Regions from separate parts of the Terribacillus sp. DMT04 genome, predicted to be linked through region 1. Evidence: riboswitches for the same ligand, from Rfam matches in the RefSeq annotation. Region 1 holds a riboswitch; the other holds the start of a gene.
What was found. Region 1 has a riboswitch for glycine ahead of gcvT (glycine cleavage system aminomethyltransferase GcvT). Riboswitches for the same ligand answer to the same signal wherever they lie in the genome.
Positions count from the first base shown of each region.

Region 1 (10,761 bases):
GTCTGCATGAAATGCGCTGTCCACTCCATAGATGATTGGAGCAAGTACGATTTGGACAAGCACCCAAAGTGCGACACCGAAAAGAATACTAGGAATAATGCCTTGCGATTTTTTCAGGAAAACGTAATAAAGGAAAGCGACTAGTACGGATAAAATTCCGACAAGCAAAATACTGATTAGTTCTCCTGCCCACGAATCAGCCCATGGCATCCAAATCCATGAACGCAAAACAAAGTCTGCAACCGATAAATCGGTAAAGTGAAAAAAGTAAGCCAGCCAAGCCACTGTTGACCAGAGCACACCGCCAATAAACCCTGTTACCATATCGCTTAAATTAAAACGTGATGCTGCTTTTCGATTTTGCTGCATAAGTCTCACCTCGGTAGGTAGTTTGCCTAAGTTGCGCGTTTTTTATCAGGCTACCTAGTGTTATCTGTATTTTTTTAGTAAAATAGAAGGAAATCGAAACGAGGCTGGTGAAATTATGTCAGATGAACAAACCAATACGTATGGCGGGCAAGCCGTCATCGAAGGTGTCATGTTTGCGGGAAAAAACAGCTTCGTAACAGCCGTTCGCAGAAATGACGACAGTATTGATTATCTAACCGTCGAACGAAAAGAAAATTCGAAATGGACCAAATGGAAAAAGATACCGATTATACGGGGCATCGCAGCAATAATCCATGCCAGCGCTAATGGCACAAAGCATTTAAATTTTTCCTCGGAACGCTATGGTGTTGATCCAGCGGACGATGAAAAAATTGTACCGGAAGAGAAGAAATCCAAGCTCGCAATGGTTATTGGAATTGGAGCAGTAGGCGTGCTTTCCTTTATTTTCGGAAAACTGATTTTTACACTCACACCAGCACTTGTAGCTGACTTTTTCGATAAGTGGCTGCCTTCTCGGTTTGAGCAGGTTGCTTTAGAAGGGTTATTAAAGCTTATCTTGCTGCTTGCTTACGTGTATCTCGTATCACTTACACCTTTGATAAAACGTGTATTTCAATATCATGGTGCAGAGCATAAAGTTATTAACTGTTATGAAAACGGACTTCCGCTAACGGTGGAGAATGTACAAAAACAGTCACGCCTGCATTACCGATGCGGATCAAGCTTTATGCTGTTTACCGTCATTGTCGGTGTTATTGTGTACATGTTTGTTGCGACAGATCCATTATGGTGGCGTATGGTAAACCGTATCATGCTGCTGCCGCTCGTAATTGGGCTATCATTTGAAGTACTGCAGCTGACAAACAAAATGCGCGGTATACCAGTACTGCGGTTTCTTGGCTATCCAGGTCTCTGGCTGCAGATGGTTACAACAAAGGAACCAAAAGATGATCAAGTAGAAGTTGCTTTAGCTTCTTTTAAAAAAGTGCTCGAAAATGATTCTTTACAGGTGAATAGTGGTATAAAGATAGTAAGATAACGAAACCGTGTCGGCAGTCAGACACGGAAAGGAGGAAAATGGGTTGCGTAAATCTGGGTCTTCCATTATTGTTTTTGTACTAGTCGGTTTTGCTGTCATCGGAATCGGCATGCAGCTCGTCACAAATCCAGCTGCATTCTTCCAGAATGTACTCGTTTGGGTTGGAGGTGCAGTACTTTTCGGTGCATTGCTTTATTTCATCCTTACACGCTTACGCGGCCGTTCTACAGGTGGCAGCAGCAGCGATATGCAAAAATATAAGCAAGCTGTGAAGCAATCGAAGCAGAAATACAAGCAGCCAAAAACCGCCCCTGCCAAAAAAACAACCAAATCAGCTGCTTCTATTACGAAAGCATCTGCAGCCCGGAAAAAACGTTCCAGCAAGGATCGTTCTCGTTCACCGCAGCTGCGTGTGATTGAAGGGAATAAGCACAAACGGAAAAAGTCGAGCATCTGATGCCCGACTTTTTTTTATGGCCAACGCTTTAGAAATTGTTCTGCCTTCTGCCGGCCTCCTGCTATTAATTTTTGTTTTTCTAGTGATGAGATTGCAAAATCTGCCATTCCCACTCCTTCTACTGGGATGAAAATGATATCTTTTGCTGTGTCCTGATTGATATGACGCATATCATGTGCTACCTTCATCGTCCTGAACAGCGCATAAAACAAATCTAAAGATTGATGTACTTTCTGAATTGGGTACTTTTGAACTGATTCACTCAGTTTCATTCCTAGAATCGGCCGCTTTCGGCTTCGTTCCTCTCCTTCTAACGTCCAAAGCGGGAAGTTGCTGAGCAGACCTCCATCAAGCAGCAAACTGCGCTTTTTGTTTTTATACAGCAGCTTGCTAGGCATGAAGATGTAAGGAATACCCGCACTCATGCGTATCGCTCGTGCTACCGGAAAACTATCCCCATCAATCCCGTATGTTTCGGCCAGGTCATCAGGAAATACGATCAATCTGCCTAGCGTGACATCCGCTGCAATGACCTTTAACGCTCTCGGCTTTACATCGTGAAACGTATAAACCTGTTTTTTAGCTAATGCTTCATACAACCATCTTTCCAATGCATTTCCCTTATACAGCCCCATTTTAAAATAAAGCGTCAGCCAATTAGCGAACGGAACATACTTTGTCAGTTTAATTGGGTCAGTAAACTTGCTGATATCTGTTTCCTGCAGCAGCTGTTCCATTTCCTTTCCGCTATAGCCTGCTGCCAGCAACCCGGCAACAATGGCTCCAGCAGATGTGCCAGCAATGTTTTCAAATATATAGTCCTCTTCTTCTACCGCTTGCACCGCCCCAATGAAAGCAAATGCCTTTACGCCGCCTCCTGAGAAAACACCGTCTATTTTCATAAGCACACTCCAAGATGACTTTTTACTTATACGTAAGCAAGGAGCTGGTTATTTAGAACAAAAAAAAGCCACCCATAATGGATGGCCTTGCTTAAGACTTTGTTTGCTGCTGAATTTTAATGAGCGCTTCTTTTCGATCCTGATCTTCTTGGAAATATTGAACCAAATTACCGATGCGATCGATAGAATTCCAGCTCATGTGATGTTCAATTCCTTCAACATCTTGATAAATATTTTTTTCTTCCACGCCAATAATACGCAGGAAGTCTTCCAACAGTTTATGACGGTATACAAGCCGTTTACCGACTTGTTCTCCCTTATCAGTCAATATCAAACCGCGGTATTTCTCATATTTTAAGTATTCATCCTTGTCCAGTTTTTGGACCATCTTCGTAACAGAGGATGGGTGAACTTGTAAATTCTCAGCAATATCAGACACGCGGGCGTATCCCTTTTGTTCCATTAATATGTAAATTTGCTCGATATAATCTTCCATACTTGGGGTAGGCATAAAACTCCTCCATTCGAATCCACTGCCATTCTACATCTTTACATGATACACCTTTTCCAGTGGACAAACAAGCCAACAATGTTGACCGCGAACAAAAAAGTTACTTCTCCAGCAGCGTGACGAAAAAATCTTTGAAATTATGCGCCTGCTTGCTATAATGGAAGTTGGAGTATCAGCAGATGGGGGAAATGACATGGAAGCAGTACTAGTTATCGGCATTGCACTGGTCGTATTCATCGCGTTTAGTGTAATCCGCTACTTTATTCAAAAGAGACATTTGAAAACTCTTACAGAAGAAGAGTTCAGAGCAGGCTACCGGAAAGCGCAATTGATTGATGTTCGTGAGCCGAAAGAGTTCGACGGCGGACACATTCTCGGTGCCCGGAATATCCCGCTTACACAGCTTCGTCATCGCTTAGCGGAGATTCGCAAGGACAAGCCTGTGTACATGTATGACCAGAATGGTACCCGTACTGTTCGTACTGCAGCGCTTCTGCGAAAAAAAGGATATCAAGATCTTAATCAGCTAAAAGGCGGTTTCAAAGCCTGGAGCGGTAAGATCAAACGAAAAGGCGACTAAAAAGAAGCTTTGCACGCTGGTGCAAAGCTTCTTTTTTTATTCTGGAATATACCGCAGAATAGGCTTTCTAGCCGCTGTTGTTTCGTCCATTCTGCTTACAATCGTTGTATATGGGGCTTCTTGGACAATTTCTGGATTCTCTTCTGCATCTTTTGCAATTTCCAGCATCGTATCTATAAAGCTGTCTAGTGTTTCTTTAGCTTCTGTTTCGGTCGGTTCAATCATCAATGCCTCTTCTACATTCAGCGGAAAGTAAATGGTCGGCGGATGATACCCGAAGTCAAGCAATCGTTTGGCAATGTCGAGTGTACGCACCCCAAGTTTTTTCTGTTTGCGCCCTGACAGCACGAACTCATGCTTACAATGCTGTGTGTAAGGCAATTCAAATACTTCACTAAGGCGGCGCATCATATAATTGGCGTTCAGAACCGCATATTCACTCACTCGCTTCAGTCCCTCTGGCCCCATCGTCCGAATGTACGTATAAGCACGTACATTGATACCAAAGTTTCCGTAATAAGGCTTCACCCGCCCGATTGATTCGGGACGATTGTCATCAAGTATGACGATGCCATCTTGTTTGCGGACAACAGGTTTTGGCAGGAAGGCAGCCAGTTCTTCAGAAACACCGACCGGGCCGGAACCTGGGCCGCCGCCTCCATGCGGTCCGGTAAATGTTTTATGCAAATTTAAATGCACCACATCAAAGCCCATATCGCCAGGACGGGTATAGCCCATAATGGCATTTAAGTTGGCACCGTCATAATAAAGTTTTCCGCCAGCTTCATGTACAATTTCAGCCATTTCCAAAATATCTTTCTCAAAAAGTCCAAGTGTATTTGGATTGGTCAGCATCAATGCAGCTGTATCTTCTCCAACAAGACGCCTTAAATCAGCCAAATCCACAAGTCCCTGTTCATTTGATTTCACTGTGACAGCTTCGAAACCTGCTACAGTAGCAGAAGCAGGATTTGTACCGTGCGCGGTATCCGGTACAATCACTTTCGTACGCTGTGTCTCCCCGTTCTTTTCGTGAAGTGCTCGAATCATCATTAAACCAGCCCATTCGCCATGTGCACCAGCTGCTGGCTGTAAGGACACTTCGTGCATGCCGGTAATTTCCTTGAGCTGTTCCTGCAAATCAAACATCAGCTCCAGCGCACCTTGCGCCGTTTTTGGATCTTGATACGGATGTACATGACTGAAACCGTCCATCCGAATAATATCTTCGTTTATCTTCGGATTGTATTTCATCGTACAAGAACCAAGTGGGTAAAAACCCGAATCGACGCCGTAATTTCTTCTTGATAATGCCGTATAATGCCGGATGATTTGCAACTCACTCAGCTCAGGCAGTGCTGCAGGCTCTGTGCGGATATATGCCGAATCAAATGCTTCTGTTGTGTCCGTTTCCGGTACATCAAGCGGCGGCAAGCTATATCCTGTTCTTCCAGGTTGAGAAAGTTCGAATAGCAACGGGAAATCAGTTTTATTTTGCATGGAAAGCCGCCACCTCTCTTACAAATGTGTCAATCTGTTCTTTTGTACGCTGCTCCGTCACAGCGACTAGCATATAGTTTTTCATTCGATCATCCGTCCGTCCCAAGTGATACCCCCCGATAAACCCTTGTGCCAATAGATGATCTTGCAAAGCTTGTATATCACCAGTTACTTTGAAAACAATTTCGTTGAAAAAGCTATGGTGAAACACAATTTCCAGCCCGTGTGCTTCAAGCTGCTTTTTCATGTATTGCGCTTTTTGTACATTTAAGTAAGCCATATCAGCTAAGCCCTGTTTCCCTAATGCGCTCATTGCCACAGAAGAAGCCAAAGCATTCAGCGCTTGGTTGGAACAAATATTGGATGTTGCCTTGTCTCGGCGGATATGCTGTTCACGTGCTTGCAGCGTCAAGACGAATCCGCGCCTTCCTTCTTCATCCTTTGTTTGTCCGACCAGTCGTCCAGGCAGCTTTCGCATCAATTTAGCTGAGCTGGCAAAATAACCGCAATGCGGCCCGCCGAATTGTGCGGGTATACCAAACACTTGAGTATCACCTACAACGATATCAGCTCCGAAATTACCTGGTGGTGTTAAGAAGCCTAGTGCTAGCGGATTGCTGGAAACAACCATCATTGCTTTCGGCTGTGTATCAAGCATCGTACGAATGTCCGCTAGTGCTTCTACTTGGCCGAAAAAGTTCGGATACTGCACAATGACACTCGCAGTTTCCTCATCGATAGCTTCTTGCAGTGCTTCTAAATCTGTTACACCGTCTTGATGCGGAATTGTGACTACTTCCAAGTGCTGCCCTCTGCAGTAAGAATCAATTACCTGTCGCGATTCCGGGTGGACGGCTTCCGATACGATAATCTTTTTCTTTTTGGTGTGACCAGCACTTAATGTTGCAGCTTCTGCAAGTGCCGTTCCGCCATCATACATCGAGCTGTTCGCCACATCCATTCCTGTCAGTTCGGCAATCATCGTTTGGAACTCAAAGATAGCTTGAAGTTCGCCTTGCGATATTTCCGGCTGGTACGGTGTATAAGCTGTATAAAACTCCGACCTGGAAATGACGTGATCGACGATGGAAGGAATGTAATGATCATACACGCCCGCACCTAAGAAGGATGCATGTGTTTTCATCGTCACATTTTGATTGGCCAGTATGGCAAGTTCTGCTTTTAATTCGCCTTCACTTTTTGGCTCCTTAATCTGAAGGGGCTTCTTAAGCCGTACTGCATCTGGAATATCTGCAAAAAGCGCTTCGGTATCCATTACACCTATCGTTTGCAGCATGTCTTTCTTATCTTGCTCTGTCATCGGTAAGTATCTGAAATCCATGGCTAATATCCCCCTATGTCCGCTTATAAAATGGTAGTGTAACAACCTTGGCTTGCAGCCGTTTCTTTCTAATCTGCACGTTGACGATGTCACCTCCTTTGGCTGCATCGGTACGTAACAGCGCCAGTCCGATCGATTTATCCAGCGTTGGTGACTTGGTTCCTGTAGTTACGTGACCTATTTGTTCTTCGCCGGCATAAATTGGATAGCCATGACGCGGTATTCCTTTATCCAACATCTCAATGCCTACAAGCTTTCTTGCTGTTCCGTTCTCTTTTTGCTCTTTTAAGACTGCCTTGCCAATAAAGTCAGCGTCGATGTTCGTTTTCACAGCAAACCCAATACCTGCTTCAATTGGCGAAATATCCTTTGTCAGTTCGTTTCCATACAAAGGTAAATTTGCTTCAAAGCGAAGTGTATCTCTGGCTCCCAAACCTACTGGGCTAAGACCAAACGCCGTTCCCGCCTCCAGCAACTTTTCCCAGACAGCCTGGCCGCTAGAAGCCGGTCCATAAATTTCAAAGCCATCTTCACCTGTGTAACCGGTACGGGAAATCAAAAATTCTCCCTCGACACCAGTTAGCTGAACTGGATAAGCAAAACGGAAAAATGAAATTTCCGATAATTTCTCATCCGTAAGCTGCTGCAAAATCTTCTCCGCATGTGGTCCTTGTAAAGCAACTTGCATATAAGCTGCTGATTGGTTTTCAATCTCTACGCCATCACGCTTATGCGAAAGCAGCCATTGGTAATCCTTTTCTGTGTTTGCAGCGTTCACGACTAGCAAATACTGATTTTCGTCCAGCATATATACAATCAGATCATCCACCGTACCGCCATTTTCATAGCACATCATACTGTATTGTGCTTTATTTGGAACGAGCAGTTCGATATTATTCGTCAAAACATATTGCAAGAAGTCCTTGCTATTCGGTCCATGAACAAGTATTTCACCCATGTGAGATACATCGAATAAGCCAGCTGTTTTGCGAACTGCATGGTGCTCTTCTTGGATGCCGCTGAACTGAACAGGCAGATCCCAACCGCCAAAATCAATTGTCTTGCTGTTTGCCTGATAGGCAGGATAAATTGGTGTTCTTTTCAACTCACTCATCATCCTTCTCCTCTCTTATGTACCTCGCAACATAAAAACAGAGCCCATCTCAAATACTGCTTGAGGGGCTCTGTCCATTTACCAGAAAGTTTCTTAGTCGTCAAGAGACGATAATTGCTTCTTGGGTGGCTTCCGCGGAAGCACTCTCCAGAGTTGCGTCGTGCTGGAGTTCTTTTGCCTGAGAGATTCACTCAATATTTGCTCCTTCGGCGCCGCATAAACGCGGTCTCTCCTCCAACATTCACTCGCGATTTATGAAATTAGGAAAACGCGGGCATACTAACAGACAATCAACTTATTAAAAAAGCAAAATCCAAACATTCTAATAAATTTATTGAATAATGTTTGGTTTCAGCATCATTATAACACAACATTTTGGGAAAGTGTCGATCTTTTTATAGTTTTTCCTCTGAAACTCCGAAGAATAAGGAGATGAAACCATTATGCAGACGCATGTAAAAGATGATCAATTATTCATCGAAAAGATGCATGATATTGTACAGCAAGAAGCAGAAACAGTGTCATGGGAACATTTCCAAATGGCCTACACAGCTGCTAAAGCAACGAATATTGATACATTTACCGGTTTAGTCGCACCTGGCTATCTTCCCCATATGACCTTTCACCCCCATCAGCTGGAAGCAAGCCGACGGGTTGTAGAAGACATGAATGGCCGCGCAATCCTGGCGGACGAAGTTGGTCTTGGAAAGACAATTGAAGCCGGACTTGTGTTAAAGGAATTGATGATTCGCGGTTTGGTAAAAAAGGTTCTATTACTCGTTCCTGCATCGCTTGTTAATCAGTGGGTAAATGAGCTGAACAGCAAATTCCATATTCCTGCTGCTTCACAGCGCAAGCAATATGTCTGGGAACATTATGATGTGATTGTCTCTTCCATTGATTTAGCAAAACGTACGCCGCACAGGGAAATCATTCTGCAACAAGATTATGATTTTGTACTGATTGATGAAGCACATAAATTGAAAAACAGCCGAACAAAGAATTATAGCTTTATTCAATCACTAAAAAAGAAATATTGCCTGCTTCTTACCGCTACACCTGTACAAAATAAGCTTAGCGATATTTATAACCTTGTATCTCTTTTGAAGCCTGGTTACTTAGGCAGTTACAAACAATTCAAAGATACATACGGAGACGACCGCAATGATTTAGAGCAGCATCATTATTTAAAAGAGCTGATTCGTAAAGTGATGGTCCGCAATCGCCGCGATGACACAGGGCTTCAGTGGACGAAACGGAAAGTTGAGACCGTTTGGATTGATTTTGAAGATGCAGAAAGAGACGTTTACGATACGATGCAAGACACTACTAGCGCCGCTGCCACTTTCGCTAGAATCACTTTGCTTCGTGAACTATGCAGTTCCAGAGAAGCAGCTTATCTGTCGATGAAGAAAATGGTTGAGGAGAATCCGCAATCAAGCGATGTGTATCTTCCACTCATGCAAGCTATTGAAAAACTGCCTCATCACAGCAAAGCATTGAAAGTGATTGAACTCATTAAAGCAGCACCGGCGGGAGAAAAGTTTATCATCTTCACCGAATATCGCGCTTCGCAGTTTTATCTGCAATGGATGTTAAAGCAGCATGACATCTCTTCCGTTCCGTTCCGCGGCGGTTTTAAAGCAGGTAAAAAAGATTGGATGCGCGAATTGTTTGAGAAACATGCTCAAGTATTAATTGCTACTGAAGCTGGCGGCGAAGGAATCAACTTGCAATTTTGCAGCAATATGATTAACTATGATTTGCCATGGAATCCGATGCGGCTGGAACAGCGCATTGGACGAATCCACCGTTTTGGCCAAGCAAATGACGTCCAAATCTATAACTTTGCTGTGCGAGATACATTAGAAGCACATATTCTTGAATTGTTATATAAAAAGATCAATCTATTTGAACGAGTTATTGGCAATCTAGACCACATTCTTGCCGAACTGCAAGTGTCGGATATGGAAAAAGAAATCAAACGTATTTTCGCTGATTCCAGGTCAGACGGCGAAATCAAAGTGAAGCTTGATAATCTGACTGCCGTGATCAGCGAAACTGGCGAGCAGCTCGAAAGGAGTAAAATGCATGGATAGACATATACTGCATCAATTCCTGCGCAAGTTCTTTGTCTCAAATGGCTGTCAGCTGTTAGAGGAAAACGACGGTTTGCTTCGCATTCAGCTTACACCTGCACTGGATGAAGAATTGATGAACCGCCCCTTTTATTGGCGTTATAAAAAGAAGCTCGGACAAGAAGGCGAGCCAATGGAGCTCACTCTGCTAACGGATCCAGAACAGACAGCCGAAAAAGCAGAGCAAATCCATTTTGGCAGTCCACGTCTGCATCAAATTTTTCGTCTTATTCGCTCTTCTGCTCAAGTGGCCCGGCTTTATGAGAAACTAGACACCAATTCCAGGACCGCTTTATATCCATGGCTAATCCGCAACATGAGTGTGCATTTTTCCGGTAAACGCAAACGAACGGAAACGCACTCTGTCGGTTTGCAGCTCTTAAACGGGCAATTCATGACCAATGCAATGGAAAACTTTACAGAGGTAGATTTCAAGCAGCAGATTAGTGATCATTGCTACTGCTTATCCCCTATTATCCGCTACCCGAGCGGCTACCAGCGGATCAGCAGCTACATGCAAGCGTATTTGGATACACTTGACACAGACTGGGTGACGGAAACGACTAGCGTACTCGAACAAGAAAAAAGTTTATTAGCCCACTTTTTTGATCCAAGCAGCCAAGAAGAACAGGATGAGGAAATTCGGCAAGAACGAGCAGCTTTATACGATAACGAGCTAGCAGCCTTAAGCCGGCGGCTAACGCCTACCATCCACATCGAAACGATTAATGCCGGCATCTTTTACTTATCAGAAGATACAACCCGGCAGCTGCTTCAAAGGAAAGAGG
Region 1 is NZ_CP077639.1:1,920,218-1,930,978, forward strand. It holds gene KS242_RS10165 (YqhR family membrane protein) at 1-369, opposite strand, end outside; gene KS242_RS10170 (DUF1385 domain-containing protein) at 485-1,429, shown strand; gene KS242_RS10175 (SA1362 family protein) at 1,473-1,886, shown strand; gene KS242_RS10180 (patatin-like phospholipase family protein) at 1,901-2,788, opposite strand; gene mntR (transcriptional regulator MntR) at 2,880-3,299, opposite strand; gene KS242_RS10190 (rhodanese-like domain-containing protein) at 3,493-3,879, shown strand; gene gcvPB (aminomethyl-transferring glycine dehydrogenase subunit GcvPB) at 3,916-5,379, opposite strand; gene gcvPA (aminomethyl-transferring glycine dehydrogenase subunit GcvPA) at 5,369-6,721, opposite strand; gene gcvT (glycine cleavage system aminomethyltransferase GcvT) at 6,735-7,835, opposite strand; glycine riboswitch at 7,992-8,080, opposite strand; gene KS242_RS10210 (DEAD/DEAH box helicase) at 8,279-9,934, shown strand; gene KS242_RS10215 (YqhG family protein) at 9,927-10,761, shown strand, end outside.

Region 2 (10,761 bases), 1.2 Mb from region 1:
AACAATCGCCAGTGTTAGACCGACTAAGGACTCGTATGGCATTAGTTTCAAACGTTCTTTAATACCCATATTGACACTACCGGCTGTAGCGTGGAAAAAGCTACCGTGCGGCATGTGATCTAAAACGGTTGCTCCAGCATGAATCATTGCAGCTCCTCCCAGCGCGGATACACCCAATCCTAAAATGGTGCTGCTGAAAACGCTGCTTGCTACGGCTGTACCAGCGGTTGTGGATGCAGTGGCTGCTGACATGAAAATCCCTGACATAGGCGCCAGTAAGTATGCAGGCATACCTGTAGCATTTAACGTATTTATGAGCACATCTTTCAAGCCAGAATTAGCAATGATTCCTGCCAACGTTCCAGTACCCAATAACATGATGGCTACCCCAGACATCTTGTTCAAACCTGAAATAGCATACTCATTTATTTTCTTCGTCTTCTTCATTGCAATTGCGCCGATGATTCCTCCAACAGGCAGCGCAATCATCGGATCAATATTGATATCAAATAATGGCCGCAATGCGAGTAAGATGATTGTAACTAGCGGTGCAATCAATGCAGTGATAAATACCGGCAGTTTTGTGTTGTCCGTCATCTCCACATCCTGACTTACTACTGCAGAGCCCTTGCTGACAAGCTTCTTCGCTAGCAGATACGTAACTGCCAAGCCGAATATAGCTGGTATAATTCCGGCAGCCATTACAGAAGTAAGCGGCACACCAAAAGCATCAGAAGCAGCAATTGCATTCGGGTTCGGAGACATAATATTTCCGGCCTTACCGCCCCCAACCATTGCTAGCAAGATGGCTGTTTTGGATAAGTTAGCACGCTTGGCGATAGCCAAAGCAATTGGCGATACTGTAATAACAGCTACATCGACGAACACCCCAACCGTTGTTAAAATCATCGTGGCAATAGCTAAAGCCAAAAGCGCACGTGTTTCGCCCATTTTTTTGACGATTGTCTCGGCAATCGAGGATGCAGCTCCCGATTCTATAAGAACCCCGGCTAAAACCCCTGCGGCCAAAATTCGCAGCACTGCTGGAATAATATCTTTTGCGCCCTCCATCATTAGCGTAACGGTGTCGGTAATATTTACGCCGCCAATCAGCCCGCCGATTAAAGCTCCGGCAACCATGCCATATGCAGGCGGCACTTTTTTCAAGATGAGTACAATTGCTATAATTAAGGCACTAACAGCTCCTAAAGCGCTTACAGTAATATCCACGGTGATTCCCCCTAGATTGCATTTATCTATGTATTCTTATTGTAAGCGTTTTCTGAAGAGCGCGCATTGTACATACCGATAGATATTTTAGATAGGAACCCTTTGATAATTGTGCGCTTGCACAATTATCGGGTATCATGCACAAGTTTTGCCATGTATAGCTCCATCAAATCTTTTGCATGTCGCAGGTCTTTTCCTGTTAACTCTGTTATTTTTTCAAGACGGTATCTCAACGTATTTCGATGGATAAAGAGCGTTTCTGCAATCTTGTTCAATTCTCCACCCTCTCGAATATACGCTTCAAGCGTTTGAACCAGTTCTCCTTTCTTATCTTGATCTAATAGCTGCTGATAATAAGCAAACGCACATAAATCCTCCTCTTCAACAGCTTTTGTTAACAGTATTTCAAACTGATAGTCCTCATAGCTGTAAGAGCTTCTTTCGGGATGCAGCTTACCCCCTACTATTGTTGCTTTTTTTGCTCGGAAGAATGATTTTTTATATGCTTGTACGGATTCTGCCAAGTCCCCACATCCAATAAGAACGTTGCCTCCTGTTACTTTTGACAATCGCTTCAAAAAAGAGGGTAATTCTGCTTGTGGTTCGTTCACCGCTTTAAGAATAACAATTTCATCATTAAATGTAGCACCCATTAAATCAGCTCTACCAATTTCATATTGTATTGTCCGAACTAGTTTTTGCATGGACAAGTCTGAGTGGTCTGTTTTCTTCACATAAACAGCAATTCTAGGATGTTCCAAATTAATTCCCAGGAATCCTGCACGTTCTTTTAGTAACGCTTCCTCCAAACTGTCTTCAGAGATAAGCTGATTTACAATCTCACTTTGCAGCCTTTGTCTCCATTGTACCCGCTCCAACAAGACAGACTGCTCTAACACTAACTCTGCCGCCATCTTTACAAGCTCCGCATAATTACGGATTTGCGCAGGCTCGCCCGTAATTCCAACCACCCCAACAATCTGGTTACGAAACTGAATGGGTAGATTAATCCCGGATCTTGCTCCCTCCATACTCCCCACACTAGCATCATCTATCTCCACACTTTCTTCTTGCTCAAGGACAACAAGTGCACCAGCATGAAACTGATTAATTCTCTCCTTATCACCAGATCCTATGATGATTCCTTCATCATTCATTACATTTATATTTTGATTTAATATCTTCATCGTACGCTCCACTATTTCCTGTGCCAATTCATAAGTTAAAAATTGCATGCCTCTTTCCCTGCCTTCCGCCCAATTACGTACATTATTTTAAAAAAGACAAAACAAGCTAATTAGTTAGCATGCTAGCAGACTATGACATCATACTCTATTAAATGAATACTACTTGTCAGGATATAACAAACAACACACAAAAGACACAAGTGAGTTGTAACTTATTATAAGTGAAAATCAAGAAGAGGTGATCAAATGTGTTATATTTGTCCAGTGTGTGGGTTTGAAGGATTACCCGAACCTGCTTACAACGAATACAATGAGGCATCATACGATATTTGTCCTTGCTGTTTCTTTCAATTTGGCGTGGACGATGATGTAAAGATAAAAGAGGATGTTTATATGGAAAGAGAAGATACACACAAGTTATACAGAAAACAGTGGATTGATGATGGAGCTAAGCTATTGATTCCTCTACATTATCCTGCTGGCAGACAGCTGCATGGTAAAGTAAAACCCGAGGCTTTATCAAAACAGCTTAAGAATATAAACGTTACATTATAACAAACCGAATGAGGCCAGATTTAAAGAAGCTTTCAAATATCCCTACATACACAAAACAGCCTCCATCTCCTGGAGGCCGTTTTCTTTCATTTGTAAAACTTCCATTCACATGTATTACTTCTTGCTTTAATTGGAACCTTTTCTATTCCTACCCCAATACAATCCAAACAACAAAACAAACCATAATGGCGTCAGCAGCAGCGCTGGCCGTGTCTCATCTGCCACCACCATTATCACAAGAACACCAGCAAACAAAGCAAGCACAACGTAATTCACAAACGGTGTGAGTGGTGCTTTGAACGTTGATTTAAGATGCAGGTCTTTTCGTGTTTTCTTGTATTTGATGTGACAAATCAGAATAATGCTCCATACCCAGATAAAACAGATTGCACTAATGGTTGTTACAATACTAAAAGCTTGGTCTGGGATGAGTTTGCTTAGCAGTGCTCCGACTGAGATAACAATAGCAGATAGCCAGAGTGCATTGCCAGGAACATGCTTTTCATTCAGTTTAGCCAGTCTAGCTGGTCCTTGGTCTTGCTTACTAAGATTATATAAAGTCCTGCTTGTAGAGAACATACCGCTATTTCCGGCAGATGCAGCAGATGTTAACACGACAAAGTTAATAATTCCGGCAGCAATCGGGATTCCGACTAAGCTGAAGGTCTTCACGAAAGGACTTTCCGCTGCGTTCAGCTCTGTCCAAGGGTTGATCATTAATAGAACAAGCAGCGCACCGACATAAAAGAATAAAATCCGTAATGGAATTTTATTAATGGCTGACGGTATGTTTTTAGCAGGATCAGCTGTTTCAGCAGCCGATACACCAATTAGCTCTACGCCAACATAGGCGAAAACAACCATTTGGAAAGCGAGCAGGAAGCCAGAGATACCATTCGGGAACAGACCGCCATGTTCCCACAGGTTTGTGACCGACACAGTTCCGGAATCTGTTTGGAAGCCGATAATAACTAACACAATACCAATACCAATCAGTGCTAATATCGTCACAATCTTGATCAATGCAAACCAAAACTCCAATTCTCCGAACAGTTTCACTGTTAATAGATTCAATCCCAACAAAACAATGACGCAAATAAGTGCAGGAATCCATTGCGGGATATCAAACCAATAATTCACATACACCCCAACAGCAATCACATCCGCCATCGCTGTCATTATCCAGCAAAACCAGTATGTCCATCCGGTTACAAACGATGCCCATGGACCAAGATAGTCTTCCGCAATATCTGTTATCGATGAATAGCCTGCTTTTGATAACAGCAGCTCTCCCAGCGCACGCATCACGAAAAATAGGGCGATACCGACGATTAAATAAGCAAAGATAATAGAAGGACCGGCCAACTGTATCGCTTTACCCGAACCTAGAAATAAGCCCGTCCCGATTGTTCCGCCAATGGCAATCAGCTGCACATGTCTATTTGATAAGTCCCGCTTTAATTCTTGTTGTGCCAACTTTAACTCCCCTTTAATCAAACCAATAAAAAAAGAGACTGGAGGCTCTCCAATCTCTTGATCACAAGAATAACAAATACTATTGGTTATGCATGCGCCGCACAACTCAAATAGATATCGATACTCTTCTGTCCTTTTGCCTGAGATTGTGAACCCTTCGGCGCCGCAGTTATCGCGGTCTCTCCAGAAGCTGCTCCTGCTATAGTGTGACCCATAGCATTCATAGCTTTATTTATTAAGTTTATTAGATTCTGTTGAATGTAGATAATTCTAAAGTTTGTAAGATCATTTGTCAACTTGCTTGCAGATAAAACGTACGGGAAATCCTGACACTGCATATGATTTACCCTGTTCTTCCAACTACATATTTTCTAACAAAGGCGTCCCTCCGCCATTTGGCAAGAATCCACGAATCCCCTAAGTTATTTGTACCGCGCGATAATACATATGGGACATATAATACCGTGTATCTTCACAAAGATATGGAGGTGACAGTATGTCAGTTGGACAATATCATTCCCTTTGCCAGCGATACAGAGGCAAAGCAGTGGAAATTCGATGTAATGATGGAAAAGTGCATAGAGGAATCATTCAGCGTGTGGATCGCAATCATGTTTATTTACAGCCAATGAATCGCTCCAAGAATTTAGGCGGTTTCGGTTATGGCGGTTTCGGCGGCTATGGCGGCGGTTATGGTTACGGTGGCTGGGGAGTAGCATTAGGAGCAATTGCAGGTATTGCTTTACTTTCCCTATTCTTCATATAATCTTCTGCACTCATGGAGATGTGGGTATAACAATTGCTATTAATTCAGACGCTATCATACCCACAGCATCTCCATGATAATAGCCAACACGATGCAGTCCTAATTCTCACCTACAATTTCACTAGTCTCAACGAACAGCAAATCTTCACTCGATAAGCTGTTTTTTTCCATGTAACGTTTTACTAAGTAATATCCTGTACAATAACCGAGCATCTTTGGGTAGCGGCGAAATCCATACAAAATATTTTGATACTCTCGACTTTGAGGCAGGATCTGCTTCTTGGGTAAAATATATGTGGCTAACGTTTTTTCCAACTCCTCATCCGAATAGAAGGAGACCCAATTGGCAGTACATGCTTCTCCTAATCTTTCTCTGACAGCATTTTCAGCCAATCCCTCTAAAACGATAGTATCCAGCAGCGTGTATTCCTCTTCACACTTCTCAAAGTTATTCAACCGGCACACATGATTGTATTCATGGGTAAAAATCGCTTTTATTTCCTCTTCTGTGTTCTTTGCTGAGATAAATAAAAACAGCTTATCTCGAAATGCGAGGCCAGACTTGCCGTTAAAGTGGGTTTGGATCTCTTTATTTGTTATATCTGAAGGAAAAATATAGACAGGTATATCCGGTCCGCTCCACTTTTCCTGCAGATATTCTTGATCATGCTGCACAATCTCCCACACCGCTTTGTCCGGCACCATCTTATCCTTCTTCAATGGGTGGTACATGCCATGCTGCTTAAAATGATGATATATCTCATCCGCAGACGCACCTTCAAAGTGCTTTACCAGTTTCTCGCATATTGTTAGCGGGTCATGATAGGCATCTTCCAGCCATTCATCCGTTCTTATCACGCTCATTCAAGTCCTCCTCCTTCTGTCTTAGCTTATTCAGCAAAAGCCACATCGGAGCATGCAGCGAAAGAAAGATTTACGCACAAATTCTCCCTGCCTTCATAGCATATTGCATGCATGTCATACGAAAGCAGGAGCTATTATTATGAATTATACCTATCTAGACTTTTTAGCATTATTTGGTGTTGGAGGTGCACATCCAGGAGGGTTGAAGCTAACGAAACAGCTCTTAGCAGAGGAAAAGGTCACAAAACAAACCTCCCTTCTGGATGTTGGCTGCGGTACAGGACAAACTTCCGCCTACATCGCGCATCATTACGGCTGCCGTGTGCACGCTTTAGACTGCAACGAAATTATGGCAGAAAAAGCCCAACAAAGATTTTCAACATTGAAATTACCAATTGATGTAAAAGTAGGAGATACGGAGAGCCTTCCTTTTCCTGATGCATCTTTTGATATGATCCTTTCCGAATCCGTCACATCCTTTACGAACATCGCGGCCACAATTCCCGAATTCAAAAGAACCCTTCGACCAAATGGTGTCCTATTGGCAATCGAGACTGTTCTAGAACAGCCGATCTCCGACGAAGAGAAACATCAAATTATGACTTTTTACCGTTTTCCGCAATTATTTACAGAAGCTGAATGGCACACATCATTTATACAAGCCGGATTCAAACAGATAGAGATGACGACATATCAACCATCAACAGATCAAACTGATGAACAGCATGCTGCTGATTTCACACTGTCAGCGGATATTGATGAGGAGCTAATAGATATTATGGAAGAACATGAGGAGATAACGAGACGGTATGAAGGGAAAATAGGATATCGGATATTTAGGTGTAGTTAACTTACCTAAATCAAGGGTGCTCAACTATAGTTTTGCACCCTTGGTTATACTGAAAGGACTTTTATGTAAGTACTCACATTTCTTTCAACCAGCTAATCTTATTTACACAATAAAACAACCTTTGTTTTAACAACCAAGTGCCTGATAGTACCAAAAAGAGTATTAATCTAGTCTACATATTTAGCTGTACCTATAAAATTAAGTTCGTATTCACAATCGCTTACTGAAGTTATTGCTCTACCATCGTTAACATAATTGTAGTTGTAAATCATAATAATGGCATTATACTTAGAAATTAATTTAACATCTGTAAACTGTTTTATCAGCTGACCATCATATGAAAAATCTATTAAAAGCTTTTCTATATCATCTTCAGCATCTGGTATGCAATCCTTCTCTATTAAATCTCTATCATAATAGCCTAATTTAAATTCCTTTTCAAAAGTTGAAGGAATACTATCTCCATCTTCACCATATTTTACTTCAGTATACTTTTCTAGCTCATCAAAGTTTTGAAAGTTTCCTAACCACAAAGAAACATCATTTTTCATAACTTATTACCTCCTTAAGCCTTCTGGTAAATCCATAACACCATTCTTCATTCTGCTTGGCCCATTCTGTCCAAATAGGAATACATTATAGAAATAAGCACTTGTTGCCCAATATGCAATCAAGTGCTTAAGTCACAAAAACGTATACTAATATTAATCCTCGAATATACCTGCTATTCTCTCTTTCCATATTAACATTAACTCTAAAAATCCCTCGGTTTCTATTGTACTCTCAAAGGGTTCTTCAATCCGATAATGATGCTCAGCTATAGTTAGATCTTTCTTTATACTTACACTCGTAGCATTTAACGTGATTTCAAAGTCTTGATATTCTCCATCTGTGGGGGTTGGTGTGCGGGCGTCGGGGAATGTTGCGAGAGTTGCTTAGGGTAAGTAGCAAAAGGGCTATTAATGATGCATATCAAAATAAAACTCAGATAGGTTCTAATAAGTTTATAGGTGAGACTCCATCAGGAATTAAAATAGAAATGTTTCTGAATAAGAACGGTTTAATAGCTACAGCTTACCCACTATATAATAAATAGCATAAAAGGTGTAAAGAGCATGAAATATTCATATGAATTTAAAAAGGATTTATTTGATATAACTAGGATGAAATTATCGGTAGAATTAAGTGTTTTCGAGGATATTTCAACAGAAGAAGAAGCGGATGAATATGTTAGTTTAAGTACATTGCCGTCATCATAAGTATTCTTAACTTATAAAATGTCATCTCGTTCGGTTCTCACACTTTTCGCAAGAGATAAAGTATTACAAGGTACTCCATGATGGTATAGCCATCATGAGGTCTCTTTTCAAGCATCTTCTCTTATTTCATTTAATTAGTTGTATACACGAAAAAAAGCACCTGTTGTTCCTTGACAATCAAGTGCCTTATATCGCTAAATATAGCAGTGTATTTATTGATTTATCATTATTTAATCGTCCTGTAAGCCTATTACAATCCATTCATCAATAATATCCCAGAAATCAACATTATATTCTGGCTGATCATTCGTAAACCACAGTGTTGCTAAGTTTTCCTTGCAGTTGTTTAAATCTATAGCAATATATCCACCCATTCCATTCTCAAAAAATCCATAGGTAGTATCAATATTAATTCCTAAAGGCTCATCCAACTCCTCAAGAATTCCCCATTCATATTCACTAAAATGAGTTATTCGCTCTAACGGTATTAAACCCATTGCTCTACTTGGAAAATAATAAAACCCGTTGTGTAACTCTTCATAAAATTCATTAATGGATTGCGGAACACTCGACCATACTTGTTGCATTTTTAAGTTATGAAGGGATTTGTTCGGTATTCCCCCTTCATAATAAAGAATTTCATCATTTTCACTTTTAACACTGTATAGTACAGCATATTGTCCATTATCTATAATAAGTTCGAATTCTAAGAGATTCTCTTGCAAATACATTATAGTATTACTTAATTCTTCTTTACATGCACTATTCCATAAAGCTATTAATTTCTTTTTCCTTTCTTCCTTATTAGTTTCGATAAGGACCTTCATCCACTTTTCAGGGATAAGCTTTTTTTCAATATTGAGTAAGTCTTCTTTAGACACAAACTCGATGCTTTTTCTATATTGTTTTAGAAAAGACAATTTATCCATTTAGATTTACTCCCTTTTATTTATAATATTAAACTCATCTATCATCTTTTGAATTTCAATTTCTAATTCTTTTTCTTTTAGTATCATTTTCTCCCTAAACTCAGCGTTTACAGGAATATTTTCTTTTTTGTAAATATACCAATCCGCAAAAGATTTCGAACCTTTTGAGGTATTTGCCGCTTCACTGAGTCCTATAAAGTTTTCTACAAAGTTAGCTACATCCTTTTGTTGTTTATAAGTTAACGTGTCAAAGTCTTCCATACGAGCTATTTTCTCCAATGAAACAATATGGTCTGCGTGTAATTTCTTATCAATTATTTTACCAGGTAAAGCAAAGTCTTCTGTTCCAATTATATCATCTATATTTTTATTTACTTCTTTTTGTATTTTGGAAGAAGGAGAAGCTCTTCTTAATTTACCATATGTTTGGTCAGAAATTTTCCTTTCACCATATCTTGCACCTTGCGTGCTTTTACCCGTACCCTTAGCAACTCTCCCAATATCCCCCGACGCCCGTACACCAACCCCCGCAGTATCCACCTTCCCTGATCCATACATCACTGAATTAGGACTTCCGCTATGTTTGAACATGATTGGTGTACCATCAGTTCCTGTACCTTTCAACAGTTGATCTATTTTACTGTATTGGGCATCTTGGAGCTGCTTTATTGCTTTGGCTTCTTTCCATTCCATTAGGCTTATTGTGTTGTTTCGCAGAATGGAGTTTGTTTGGTTTGCACCGTCTGTTAGTGTTCGCTATTCTCTCTTCTTTTTCTTTATTAGTGAGTAGAATTTTAACTACTTCATATTCTATGGTCTGTCCTCTAGCAGAGATTCGTATATAGCCGATGCGTTCAAATTCTTCTTGCTTCTGTTACAAAATTACAATTTATGTAACGCTATTAGAGAATAGCGAGTATTATACGACCGTCTTTAGTAAAAATACAACCCATAAATTATAAGCCAAAGAAACAGAATGCCTTGATGGTACTAACTTCATGAGTTATGAATTTCACTCAATCACATCCCAATATTAACCATGTATATATTGTTTCTAACCCAAGAACAAAAACACCTGTTGCCTGATAGACAAACAAGTGCTTTATAGTTAGCTATATAAAGTTATTCATTATTATTTTTATCTTTAGACCAACGATTCTGTTTAATTTGGTAAGTTTTTGGTTTGTTCCCTATAACAATACAACGTATGTTTACAATGTCATCTCGCCTAATTATCATTCGTATTTATATTATTATGAAAAATCCATCCATTAAATGTAGCTTTCCAGCTTTCCATAGAATCCATTATTCAGATTCATATAAGTTATTAAAGAACCCAGTAAAACTATCTGCAAGGATAAAAATATTGTCCATCTCGTCTTCGGGTTCTATATCATGAATCCAAAAATATACTTTTCCTTGATATTTTCCACTAACTCCTAATAAAATCTCATTTCCTCCAGGGTCATTACCAATCGAAATAAAACCTTCTGGTATTTCTCCTTCTAAAACCTCAAAAACTTTACCTAAATTACTTTTCATGTCACCAATTCCATAAAACTTATTGACTAAGCTTCTTCCTTCATCATCAGAGATTTTAAAGTTAGATTCTTGAGGAAACCCTCCATTGTACTCTAATAGAAAA
Region 2 is NZ_CP077639.1:3,141,300-3,152,060, forward strand. It holds gene KS242_RS16135 (GntP family permease) at 1-1,230, opposite strand, end outside; gene KS242_RS16140 (CdaR family transcriptional regulator) at 1,356-2,465, opposite strand; gene KS242_RS16145 (hypothetical protein) at 2,664-2,972, shown strand; gene KS242_RS16150 (amino acid permease) at 3,099-4,448, opposite strand; glycine riboswitch at 4,567-4,645, opposite strand; gene KS242_RS16155 (hypothetical protein) at 4,945-5,214, shown strand; gene KS242_RS16160 (DUF2268 domain-containing putative Zn-dependent protease) at 5,314-6,078, opposite strand; gene KS242_RS16165 (class I SAM-dependent methyltransferase) at 6,218-6,928, shown strand; gene KS242_RS16170 (immunity 22 family protein) at 7,096-7,479, opposite strand; partial or broken gene KS242_RS18130 (tRNA-Val4) at 7,633-7,818, opposite strand; gene KS242_RS18335 (EndoU domain-containing protein) at 7,848-8,024, shown strand; gene KS242_RS16180 (hypothetical protein) at 8,044-8,187, shown strand; gene KS242_RS16185 (SMI1/KNR4 family protein) at 8,418-9,116, opposite strand; gene KS242_RS16190 (hypothetical protein) at 9,123-9,809, opposite strand; gene KS242_RS16195 (SMI1/KNR4 family protein) at 10,422-10,761, opposite strand, start outside.
Region 2: it holds a riboswitch for glycine, as region 1 does, so the genes downstream of both, KS242_RS16150 (amino acid permease) here and gcvT (glycine cleavage system aminomethyltransferase GcvT) in region 1, are expected to answer to the same signal.